Regions from separate parts of the Modestobacter sp. SYSU DS0290 genome, predicted to be linked through region 2. Evidence: riboswitches for the same ligand, from Rfam matches in the RefSeq annotation. Region 2 holds a riboswitch; the other holds the start of a gene.
The links. A riboswitch is a leader RNA that binds a small molecule or an ion and turns the genes downstream of it on or off. The one in region 2 is predicted to bind cyclic di-AMP.
Positions count from the first base shown of each region.

Region 1: linked by a shared signal. The riboswitch ahead of ACI795_RS14940 (aggregation-promoting factor C-terminal-like domain-containing protein) and the one ahead of ACI795_RS16955 (C40 family peptidase) in region 2 are both predicted to bind cyclic di-AMP.

Region 1 covers NZ_JBJHAI010000018.1:44,553-50,203, forward strand. Annotated here, with positions in the region: gene ACI795_RS14920 (cupin domain-containing protein) at 1-318, opposite strand, end outside; gene ACI795_RS14925 (DUF5709 domain-containing protein) at 495-917, shown strand; gene ACI795_RS14930 (universal stress protein) at 1,104-1,583, shown strand; gene ACI795_RS14935 (class I SAM-dependent methyltransferase) at 1,663-2,310, shown strand; cyclic di-AMP (ydaO/yuaA leader) riboswitch at 2,484-2,607, shown strand; gene ACI795_RS14940 (aggregation-promoting factor C-terminal-like domain-containing protein) at 2,639-3,571, shown strand; gene ACI795_RS14945 (YceI family protein) at 3,727-4,326, shown strand; gene mftD (pre-mycofactocin synthase MftD) at 4,476-5,651, shown strand, end outside.
Region 2 covers NZ_JBJHAI010000024.1:16,977-22,627, reverse strand. Annotated here, with positions in the region: gene ACI795_RS16970 (hypothetical protein) at 1-68, shown strand, start outside; gene ACI795_RS16965 (GmrSD restriction endonuclease domain-containing protein) at 259-1,986, shown strand; gene ACI795_RS16960 (hypothetical protein) at 2,196-2,729, shown strand; gene ACI795_RS16955 (C40 family peptidase) at 2,773-3,306, opposite strand; cyclic di-AMP (ydaO/yuaA leader) riboswitch at 3,324-3,455, opposite strand; gene ACI795_RS16950 (Fe-S cluster assembly protein HesB) at 3,829-4,113, opposite strand; gene ACI795_RS16945 (DUF4011 domain-containing protein) at 4,247-5,651, opposite strand, start outside.

The DNA of each region.
Region 1 (5,651 bases), on a different contig from region 2:
CTTGTCGGCGTGCTCGGGCGGCCCGTAGACGGTGTAGAGCACCAGCGGGTTGACGCCGTCGTTGACGAAGTTGTGCTTCTTGCCGGCCGGCACGACCACCAGGTCCCCCTGGGCGACCTTCTTCTCCTGCCCGCCGACCTTCGCCTTGGCGGTGCCGCTGACGAAGGTCAGGATCTGGTCGACGTCGTGCACCTCCTCGCCGATCTCCCCACCCGGCGGGATCGTCATGATCACCAGCTGGGTGTGCTCGCCGGTCCAGAGCACGCGGCGGAAGTCGGCACTCTGCTCGGCGACGGTGGCGATGGTGAAGTGCTCCATGGGCGCCGTTCCTCCGTTTCCCTCGATCTGCTGACCGGCGCTCGCCGGCCGTCGATGATCAGTCAAGAGCAGGTCGGCCGACGGCGCGATCCGAGCCCGCGCGGGCGGGCCTGGTGGAGGGCGCGGCGCCGCGGGACACTGCCGCCGTCAGCGCCGCCCAGCCCCCGGAGACAGCCATGCGGACGCACCACGACGGCACCGACCCCGAGACCGTGGCCGCGGTCTCGGACACCCTCGAACCGGACGCCGACGACGACACCGCCGGCTGGTCGCCGCCCGACCGGCCCTGGGTCTCCACCGGCTGGGGCACCACCGAGCGCGAGGAGGAGGCGGGGGAGGGGCTGTCCGGCCGGCTCGCCCGCGAGCTGCGCGAGGACGGCGGCGAGGAGGACGGGGACGGGCTCGGGGACGCCGCGGACACCGACGGCGAGCTGCGTGACGACGAGGTCGGCGACGACCGGGCGGGCCGGCTCGCCGACGCCGACGACGACGGTGTGGTCGACCGGGAGGACGAGCTCTACGCCGAGGACGAGGGGGTCGACGGGGGAGCCGCCTCGGCGGAGGAGTCCGCCGTGCACCTCGTCCGGGAGGACGGCTGAGGTCGGGACCGGCGGTGGTCCCAGGGACCTCCGGCTCTGTGCGACCGGCGGCCGGGGGGCCACGCTGGAGGGGAGCAGCCCGGTGGCCGGTGTGACGGGCACCGGACGAGCGGGCACGGACAGGAGGACACGGGGACGGAGCAGGACGGCACGCGGGACACGCTCGCGGCGGAGGTCGACGAGGCCATGGCGGACGGCACGGCGGAGGCGTCGACCGGGGCGGTCGGCGGTGGGGTCGTCGTCGGGCACGACGGGTCGGGGTGCGCCCAGGAAGCGCTCGTGTGGGCGGCGGGGCTGGCCGAGCGGGCCGGGTGGCCGCTGCACGTGGTCCGCGCCTGGCGGATCGCCACCGCACCCCAGCCGGCGAGCTGGTCGCCGGGCTACGTGCCGCCGATGAGCGACTACGAGAAGGCGGTCCAGGCCGACCTCGAGGCCGACGTCGTGGCGGCGCTGGGCGAGCAGCGCGCCGCCGGGGTCGTCTGCCACGTCGCGCACACCGCCCCGGTGAAGGCGCTGATCACCGCCGCCGGGCAGGCCGACCTGCTGGTCGTCGGTGCCCGCGGCCGCGGCGGCTTCGCCGGCCTGCTGCTGGGCTCCACCAGCGACCAGGTCACCCGGCACGGGCCCTGCCCGGTCACCGTGGTGCGCAGCGACCGCACGGACTAGCCACCGCACGGACCAGCGACCGCACGGCCCACTGCACCCCGGCGGGCCGCGGTCGGGCGCGTGGGTGTCCACTGACGTGGTGCCCGCCTCCGATCGTGTCCCGCCGTCCTTCCTGCAGGCCCACACCCGGGTGGAGCGGCCCACCCTGGTGCCCGAGGTGCAGCTGCACGTCGCCGACGACGTCGTCGCCCTCTGGGAGGCGATGGAGACCGAGGCAGGCGGCGCCGGCCAGGACCCGCCGTTCTGGGCGGCGGCCTGGCCCGGCGGTCAGGCGCTGGCCCGGTACGTCCTCGACTCGCCGGAGCTGGTCGCCGGCAAGCGGGTCCTGGACCTCGGCGCCGGCAGTGGGCTGGTCGCCGTGGCCGCCCTGCGGGCCGGCGCCGCGCACGTCGTCGCCAGCGACGTCGATCCCTACTCGCACACCGCGATCGCGCTCAACGCCGAGCTCAACGGCGTCCGCGGGATCGAGGTGGTGGGCGACGTGCTCGGCGACGACGGGCCCGACGTGGACGTCGTCCTGGCCGGCGACGTCTGCTACGACCGGGAGATGACCGCGCGGGTGCTGCCCTACCTCGGCACCCACTGGCTCCGGGGAGCCACCGTGCTGCTGGGTGACCCGGGCCGTGCCTACCTGCCGCGCGAGGGGCTGCTGCCGGCCGCCACCCACGACGTCCCCGACGCCGACGGCGGGCAGGTGCGCCGGACGACGGTCTGGCGGCTGCCCTGAGGCAGGTGTGACACGCGGTACGTCCGGGACGGGTCCCACGCCGCTGACCAGCGGTGTCATGGCAGAACCCGACGAACTGGCCGCCGAGCATTGTCACGAGGTCGTAACGAGCCTTACCGTGGTCGGGTCCGGCCGGACGTCACGTCCCCACCCGGGGAGCCCGCGCCGGATGCCGCCGAGTCGCTGTCCACAGCGATCCGGGGACCCACCGCAGCACTGGGGTGAATCCCGCCCGGGCACGCGCCCGGCCGGGTAGGGCGTCTTCCCGCCCGAATCCGTCAGCTAACTCGGTAGGCGGCCGCGGAAGAGCCCGGGAGCCCCCTCCTTCATGTCCCCCCGCACCACCCAGCACGACCACGATGGGCACGACCTCCCCGCCGACGGCGAGCTGCCCACCACGGTCCTCCCCGTCGCCGGGGACGAGTCCCCCCGCCGTCTGGCGCCCCCCGCCCGCCTGCGCCGCCCGGCGCTGTACCTGGCCGCCGCCGCGGTCGGTGCCGTCCTGGTCAACGTGGCCGTCTCCGGGCAGACCGACGCCCAGGCCACCGCGGCGCCCGAACCGGTGAGCATCGCCACCCAGCTCGGCCTCACCGCCCAGCACGCCGGCACCGTCGTCTCCGAGGGCCGGGTCGGTGACCGGCTCGGTGAGCTGGTGGCCGACCGGAGCCAGCGCCAGGAGGCGGAGGCCGCCGCCGCGCAGGCGCAGGCCGACGCCGTCGCGGCGGAGGAGGCACGGCTCGCCGAGGAGGCGCGCAAGGCGGAGGAGGCCCGGCTCGCCGAGGAGGCCCGCAAGGCGGAGGAGGCCCGGCTCGCCGAGGAGGCTCGCAAGGCCGAGGAGGCGCGCAAGGCGGAGGAGGCGCGCAAGGCCGAGCAGGCGCGCAAGGCCGAGCAGGCCGCCGCCGCTCCGCGGTCGCAGTCCAGCTCCCGCTCCTCGGGCGGCGGGGCCCCGGCCCCGGCCGCCGCCGCGCCGGCCGGCTCGTACCAGAGCTACGCGCTCTCCAAGCTCGGCGGCGACGCCGGCCAGTTCTCCTGCCTGGAGAAGCTGTGGGGCAAGGAGAGCGGCTGGAACCCCAACGCGCAGAACCCGCGCAGCACCGCCTACGGCATCCCGCAGTTCCTGGACTCCACCTGGAAGAGCACCGGGATCGCCAAGACCTCCGACGGCAACCGGCAGATCGACGCCGGCCTGATCTACATCAACAACCGGTACGGCTCGCCGTGCGGCGCGTGGTCGCACTCGCAGAGCGCCGGCTGGTACTGATCCACCCGGTCCCGACCGACCCGGCACCGACGAGGAGGGGCCGCCCGCAGCGGGCGGCCCCTCCTCGCCTGCGCAGCGCGCGACCACCCTGCCCGCACCGCACACCCGTGGGCCAGGATCAGCGGGTGGACCACCCAGACCAGGAGGGCTGAACCGTGGGCAAGCACCGGGCACCCGAGCCCGCGGCCTCGGACTTCGACGCCGCGACGGCCGCATTGACCGACGTCACCGGCGACTACCTCGTCGATGCCGCGCACACCCGCATCGGCGTCCGTGCCCGGCACGCGATGGTGACGACGGTGCGCGGCGCGTTCACCGACTTCGCCGGCACCGCGCACCTGGACACCGCCGACCCGGGAGCCAGCACCGTCTCGCTGCGCATCCGCACCGCGAGCATCGACACCGGCGCCCCCGACCGCGACGCGCACCTGCGGTCGGCGGACTTCCTGGACGTCGAGCAGTACCCGGAGATGCGCTTCGACTCCACCGCGGTGCGACAGGTCGACGACGAGGTGTACCGGGTCACCGGCGACCTGACCATCAAGTCCGTCACCCGCTCGGTCGACGTCGACTTCACCCTCACCGGCTCGGCGCTCGACCCGTTCGGCAACACCCGGGTGGGCTTCGAGGGTGCGCTCGCGATCAAGCGCAGCGACTGGGAGCTGACCTGGAACGCCGTCCTGGAGACCGGTGGCGTGCTGGTGAGCGACCGCATCCAGGTGGAGTTCGACGTCTCGGTGATCAAGACCGCCTGACCCGCCGCGGGCCACCCCCTCCGGGAGACGGAAGAGGTGTGTTCCACACCACTGCACCCCGCTACCGTGGCACTGAGTGCCAGCGGCCGTGGTCGCAGGCACCGGGGGACGACGGCGTCCCCCGGTCCGAGGAGCAGGGGAGTGCGCAGATGGCGAACGCGTGGTTCGAGACGGTGGCCGAGGCGCAGCGGCGGGCGAAGCGACGGCTGCCCAAGGGCGTCTACGGGGCGCTGGTCGCCGGCTCCGAGCGCGGGCTGACGGTCGACGACAACCTGGCCGCCTTCGCCGAGCTGGGCTTCGCCCCGCACACCGCCGGGCTGGCCAACGCCCGGCGGATGGACACCCACGTCATGGGCCAGGACCTCGCGCTGCCGGTGCTGATCAGCCCGACCGGGGTGCAGGCCGTGCACCCCGACGGCGAGGTCGCGGTCGCGCGGGCCGCGGCGGCCCGCGGCACCGCGATCGGGCTGTCCTCGATGGCCAGCAAGCCGATGGAGGAGGTCATCGCCGCCAACCCGCAGACGTTCTTCCAGCTGTACTGGGTGGGTGACCGCGACCTGATGGCCGCCAAGGTCGAGCGGGCGCGCCGGGCGGGGGCGGCCGGGCTGATCGCCACGCTCGACTGGTCGTTCTCCTACGGCCGCGACTGGGGCAGCCCGTTCATCCCGGAGCGGATCGACCTCGAGGCCGTGCGGCGGTACGCCCCGCAGGTGGCGCTCAAGCCCAGCTGGCTGTGGGACTTCGCCAGGACGAGGAAGCTGCCCGACCTCACCGTGCCCAACATGGTCGCGAAGCCCGGCGACCCGGCCCCCACCTTCTTCCAGGCCTACGGCATGTGGATGCAGTCGCCCATGCCGACCTGGGAGGACGTCGCCTGGCTCCGGGAGCTGTGGGGCGAGGACCGGCCGTTCATGCTCAAGGGCGTGATGCGCGTCGACGACGCCAAGCGGGCCGTCGACGCCGGGGTCAGCGCCATCTCCGTCTCCAACCACGGCGGCAACAACCTCGACGGCACGCCGGCCTCCATCCGTGCCCTGCCGGCGATCGCCGAGGCCGTCGGTGACCAGGTCGAGGTGCTGCTGGACGGGGGCATCCGGCGCGGCGGTGACGTCGCGAAGGCCCTCGCGCTGGGCGCCCGCGCCGTGATGATCGGCCGCGCGTACCTCTGGGGCCTGGCGGCCAACGGGCAGGCCGGGGTGGAGAACGTGCTCGACGTCCTCCGCGACGGCCTCGGCGCGGCGATGGTCGGCCTGGGGCGGGAGTCGGTGGCCGACCTCTGCCGGGACGACGTCGTCGTCCCGCCCGGCTTCGAGCGGTACCTGGGC
Region 2 (5,651 bases):
GAACGGTCAGGGTTGCGGCGGTCGGTTTCGGTGGCCACAACGACACGAGCGGCTCGGTCATCTGTTGAGCGAGGCGGTGCGGTGTGGGTGTTCGTGACCACGTGCGTCCGCATCGGCCTCGCCGCCTGCCCCCGTCCGGCAGGCGACGAGTGGGCTGAGGCAGGTGTGACTGACGGGTTCGTTCCGGCCTGTCCTGCGCTGGACGGCGCACCCGGCGACTGACCATGGGCGCTCACGCAACATCACGGGGGTCAGCGCATGTCACGGTCCGAGTCGGCCATCGAGGAACTCATCCAGCGCTGGGAGACCCGCAACCCGGGCACCCCGGTCCGGCCGGTGGTCGAGCAGGCCATCGACCTCGGGTTCACCATCGCCGAGCCGACCGGCTCGGCCCGGTACCTCCGCCTCGTCTACGACGCCCCCGGCAGCTCGGTCACCCTCTACGCCGACGCGCAGCGGCTCACCGCCGCCGGCTCCGGCCTCCGCGACCTCGCCAGCGCGATGCCCGGTGCCGTCGTCCGGCCGCGCGACGTCCAGTTCCCGTTCGACGCCGCCGACCCCGCCGAGGTGCTCGGGGGCTTCCGGGCCGCCGCGATGGGCGAGGCCGTCGATCCGCGGACGGCGGAACTCCCGGCCGTCCCCCCGGTCACCCCGCAGCCCGTGCCCGTGCCCGCCGAGCCGAGCACCAACTGGCTGACTCCGGTCCGCGCCGCGGTCGCCGCCGTCGCGCTGCTGTTCGTCGTCGTCGGAGCCGTCTCCGGCGGGTTCGCCGGCGCCCTGGTCATGGCCGGGCTCGCCGTCCTGCTGGTCGGTCTCGGCGCGGTCGTCGTCGGCCGGGCCCGCTGGGCGCTCATCGGCTCCCGCGCCATGGGTGCCGGGGTCGCCGCCGCTGGCGTCGTCGTCCTCGCCGCCGGCGCGGCCGTGCTCCCGCCGACCGACGCCGTCCCCGCCAGTGCCGACTCCGCGGCGACCTCCGCCCCGACGATGACGGCGGCCGACGAGGAGGCCGCCATCGCCGCCGCCGAGGCGTCGCTCGCCCGCGCGGAGACGGAGGAGGCCGCCAACGCGGCCGAGAACACCACCGGGCTGCTCACCGACGCCGACGCGAACGGAGCGATCACCGCCGCCCAGCCCACCACCGCCCTGGCCGCGCTGGCCGCCGTCGAGGTCAAGGGCCGCGCCCCGAAGACCGGCTACGACCGCGACAACTACGGCTCAGCGTGGACCGACGTCGACCGCAACGGTTGCGACACCCGCAACGACGTCCTCGCCCGCGACCTCACCGCGGAGACGTTCAAGCCCGGCACGCAGAACTGCGTCGTGCTCACCGGCTCCCTCGCCGACCCGTACTCGGGGAAGGCCATCGCCTTCCAGCGCGGCCAGGACACCAGCAGCGACGTACAGATCGACCACGTCGTGGCGCTGTCGAACAGTTGGCAGACCGGCGCGCAGGGCTGGGACGCCACGAAGCGCACCGCCTTCGCGAACGACCCGCTCAACCTGCTCGCCGTCGACGGCCCGCTGAACATGCAGAAGGGCGACGCCGACGCCGCCACCTGGCTGCCGCCGAACAAGTCCTACCGCTGCACCTACGTCGCCCGGCAGGTCGCGGTGAAGGTCAGCTACGGCCTCTGGATGACCCAGGCCGAGCGCAACGCCATCGCCACCGTGCTCGCCACCTGCCCGGCCGAGCCGCTGCCCGGCGGCGTCGTCGCCAACGTGCCCGCGCCCGCGCCCGCGCCCGCCCCTGCCCCGGCGCCCGCTCCTGCACCGGCCCCGGCCCCGGCACCCAAGCCCGCGCCGGCGCCCGCCCCTGCGCCGGCCCCCGCGCCCGCCCCGGCGCCTGCTCCTGCGCCCGCACCGGTCGGCTCGAGCTACGCCAACTGCACCGAGGTCAAGGCCGCGGGCGCCGCACCGATCTACCGCGGTCAGCCGGGCTGGCAGGACAAGTTCGACCGCGACAAGGACGGCGTCGCCTGCGAGTAGCCGGCCTGCTGGGGGGGACAGGAATGGTCATCGCTGCCCTCCCGGGGGACCGCGTGGACGGCCGGCTCCGCAACTCCGGCGGGCCGCGTGTGACGAGCGGGACGGGTGGTGTGACGACTCGGCAACGACGCCCCGTGTCGGCGGTTTCCGTCGGCAACGTCCTCGATGCTGCGCAGCAACACGAGCGTCATCGGAGTCAGGAGTACGGGATGCGCGGGATCGTCGTGATCGACCAGCCGGTCGAGGACCGGGTGGTCGGCTGGCACGTCAACGTCGGCGAGGGGCTCGAGTCGACGATGGCCGGCGCCTGGGTGCTGCCCTCCGACGACGACCGGATCGCCCGGCTGCTCGTGGGCCGCATCCTGGTCCCCACGGAGAAGGCGTCGCTGCGCTTCGGCCCCGGCGCCGACGCCGCGGCCCTCGCCGTTGCGATCGTGGCCGAGACCAGCACGCTGGACGCCGCCTTCGCCGCGCACGTCGCGTCGCTGCCGTCGAGCAAGCGGAGCCTGGTCACCCCGCGCTGGCCGCGGATCCCGACCCGGCCGCGACCGGAGACCGCCGGTGACCCGCTGGCCAGTGACGCGCTCACGCTGGCCCGCTGGGTCGCCGAGCTGCTCACCGCCTGGGACAAGATCGAGAAGGAGCGGCTCACGCGCCCCTTCCTCGCCGTCCGCGGCGGCGAGGCCACCCGGGCGCTCCCGCCCGGCTGGCCGGCCACCAGCCGGCTGGCGCAGGCGGCCTGAGCCAGCCGGGGGCGCCGCTGTGGCGCCCCCGGAAGGGGCGGACTCAGACCAGCCGACGCGCGGTGTTGTAGCCCCACATGTCGACGCTGGCGACGCGGACGACGTCGCCACTGGTCGGGGCGTGGACCATCAGCCCGTCGCCCAGGTAGATCCCCACGTGCCCGACGGGGGAGTAGTAGAAGACCAGGTCACCGGGCTGCAGGTGGGCCCGGTCGACGTGCACGCCCATCGTGGACTGCATCCGCGACGAGTGCGGCAGGTCGATCCCGGCGGCCCGGAAGGCGAACTGGGTCAGGCCCGAGCAGTCGTAGACGTCCGGACCGGCCCCGGCCCACACGTAGGGCTTGCCGAGCTGGGCCATCGCGGTGTCGATGGCCACCTGGGCGGCGGAGTTCGGTGCGGCGGTGGCCGCGACCGGCGCGGCGATCGGAGCCGCGGCCGGCGGGGCGGCGCCCCCGGCGTCGGCCTGGGCGGCGAGCGGGGTGAGCACCACGCCGGCGCCGGTGAGCAACGCGATCAGCGCGCCCTTGGCCGAGCGGGTGGAACGACGAGCTGAGGTGGTGCGCAGGGTCGTCATGGAACGACGGGTTCTCCTTGTTCTCCGCAACCGCCTACCGAGTTAGCTGACGGGTTCGGGCGGGGAACTCGCCCGGCCCGACCGCACGTGCGGCCGCGCTTCACCCCAGAACTGCGGTGGGTCCCCGGTCCAGGCGGCGGCTGCAACGTGCACAGCCGACGTCCGGTTCGGCGGTGCCGTCCGGGTGTCACCAGGTGCGGTGACGGTCGGACCCGGTCGGCCGCGACGACGCTAGGTCGGCTCGGCGGAGCCCGCAGCCGCCGCCGTCGGCCGGATCCGGACGGTCTCGGAATGCGACTCGCCGTCGTGACCGTGGCAGATGTGAGGCCGGCCCCGGCGTGTCTCGGGACGTTACGACGTGGCCGAAGCGCGGCGTGTAACGACGCTCAGTGCTCGCGCGCCAACGACCCGTTGAGCGGCCGGCACCACCGCCAGCGGCGCGACGGCAGCCGCGGTGCCGACACACGACAGCGCCGCCGAGGAGTGGTCCTCGGCGGCGCTGTCGGCGTTCTGTGCTGCGGGTCAGACGATCTGCTCGCCGATCCCGAACTGCAGCGAGCCGTCGGGGCCGGCGGCGGCGTCGAGCGTCTTGTCGTCGAGCAGCTCCGCGGCGCGGGAGTCCAGGAAGACCCGGGCCCCGGCCGCGTCGAGCACCGCGTCGTCCTCGGCGGGCACGGCGGCCAGGCTGAGTTCCAGGTTGGCGCCGGTCGGGTCGTTGGCGATCCGCAGACCGCCGGACTCGGGCACCTCGGACTGGCCGAGGATCCCCTTGATCGCGGTGGCGGCGCCGGTGGTGAGGGTCAGCATCGTGCGGGGTCCTCTCGGTTGCAGGGGGCCCAGTCCGCCGGACATCGGTGGCCGGCGGACAAGGCGGTCGACCTGAGACGGTTCGCCTCGCACCTCCAACCTCCCCGGCACCCCGGGGCGGGGTCAACCCTCGTCATGCACCCGCAAAGAAGTCCGCGCCCACCGCGTCGGTCGCGGTGATCGGCTGACCGCTGCCCGATCGCGTCACCCGGCCCGCCCGCACGGCCTGCGCCAGCCCCGCCTCCAGCGCCGGCATCAGCACCGGGTGCAGTCGCCGGTGCCCGAACACCGCCAGCGTCTGCGCCACCAGCTGCTCGTGCGTCAGCCCACCGCTGGACCGCAGCAGCGCCACCATCGCGTTGCCGATCTCCTCCGGCGGCACGTGCTCCAGCGGCCGGTCACCCGCCGACCCCTGCCGGCGGAACCCCGCCCACGACCCCGGGTCCGTCCCGTCCGGCCAGAGCCACTCCGCCGCCGGGGCGGGCAGCAGCGCCAGCAGCTCCGCCATCCGCGCATCGGTCAGCCGCGGCACCTCGAACGCCCGCGCTGCCCGCCGGGCCAGCCGCTCCCGGTGCACCGGCCCCTCCGCGGCGATCCCCTCGACCAGCACCTCCCGCACCAGCCGCGCGATCGCCGGGTCCTCCAGCCGGCGCAGGTCCCGCGGCTCACCCACCGGCCCCGGCGTCCACGGCACGAACGGCTCCTCACCGGGCAGCCGCACCGGCGGCACCAGCGGGCGCGCCGGCACCCGACGCGGCTCGTCCCGCGGGCCGCCACCGGACACCGGGCCGTCGGCGGAAACCGGGTTGTCGACGGGCGTCTCGGGCCGCAGCGGCACCGGCAGTCCGGCCGGTGGGCGGGCCGTCCGCACCGCCGTGGCCAGCCGGTCCAGCACCGTGTCCCGGTCGGCGACCCACTCCGGCAGCCACACCCGCTCCACCGCCCAGCCCCGCGCGGCCAGCGCCAGCGCGGGCAGCTCGAGCCGGTCGGTCAACGTCGAGGCGCGGTCCGGCCGGTCGAGCAGCACCGCCACCCGCGGCCGCCCCGGCTCGTCGACCGGGGCCAGCGTCAGGTCGATCCGGAACCGCGAGAGCCCGACGTCGGTGCGCACCGCGAGCCCCCGCTCCCGCAGCGCCGACGCCACGGCGTCCCGGTGCGCGTCCCGCACCGGTGCGCCCGCGCCGTCCCGCGGCACCGCGTCGACGCCCTGCGTGACGACGTCGAGGAAGGCGCGCAGCTCCCGCACCCCCCGCTGCGCCGTGCCCGCCGGCACCAGCGCCGCCGGCGGGAACGACGCGTACACCAGCAGCTGCCGGCGGGCCCGGGTGACGGCGGCGCGCAGCCGCCGCTCACCGCCGGCCCGGTTGAGCGGCCCCAGGTCCAGTGGGAGTTCGCCCCGCTCGTCCAGCGAGGCGCCCAGCGACACCAGCACGACGTCCCACTCCCCGCCGTGCACCGCCTCGACCTCACGCACCACCAGCTGCCCGGAGGACAGCGCCGCGGTGAGCCGGGGGTCCGCCGCCGCGCGCAGCAGGTTC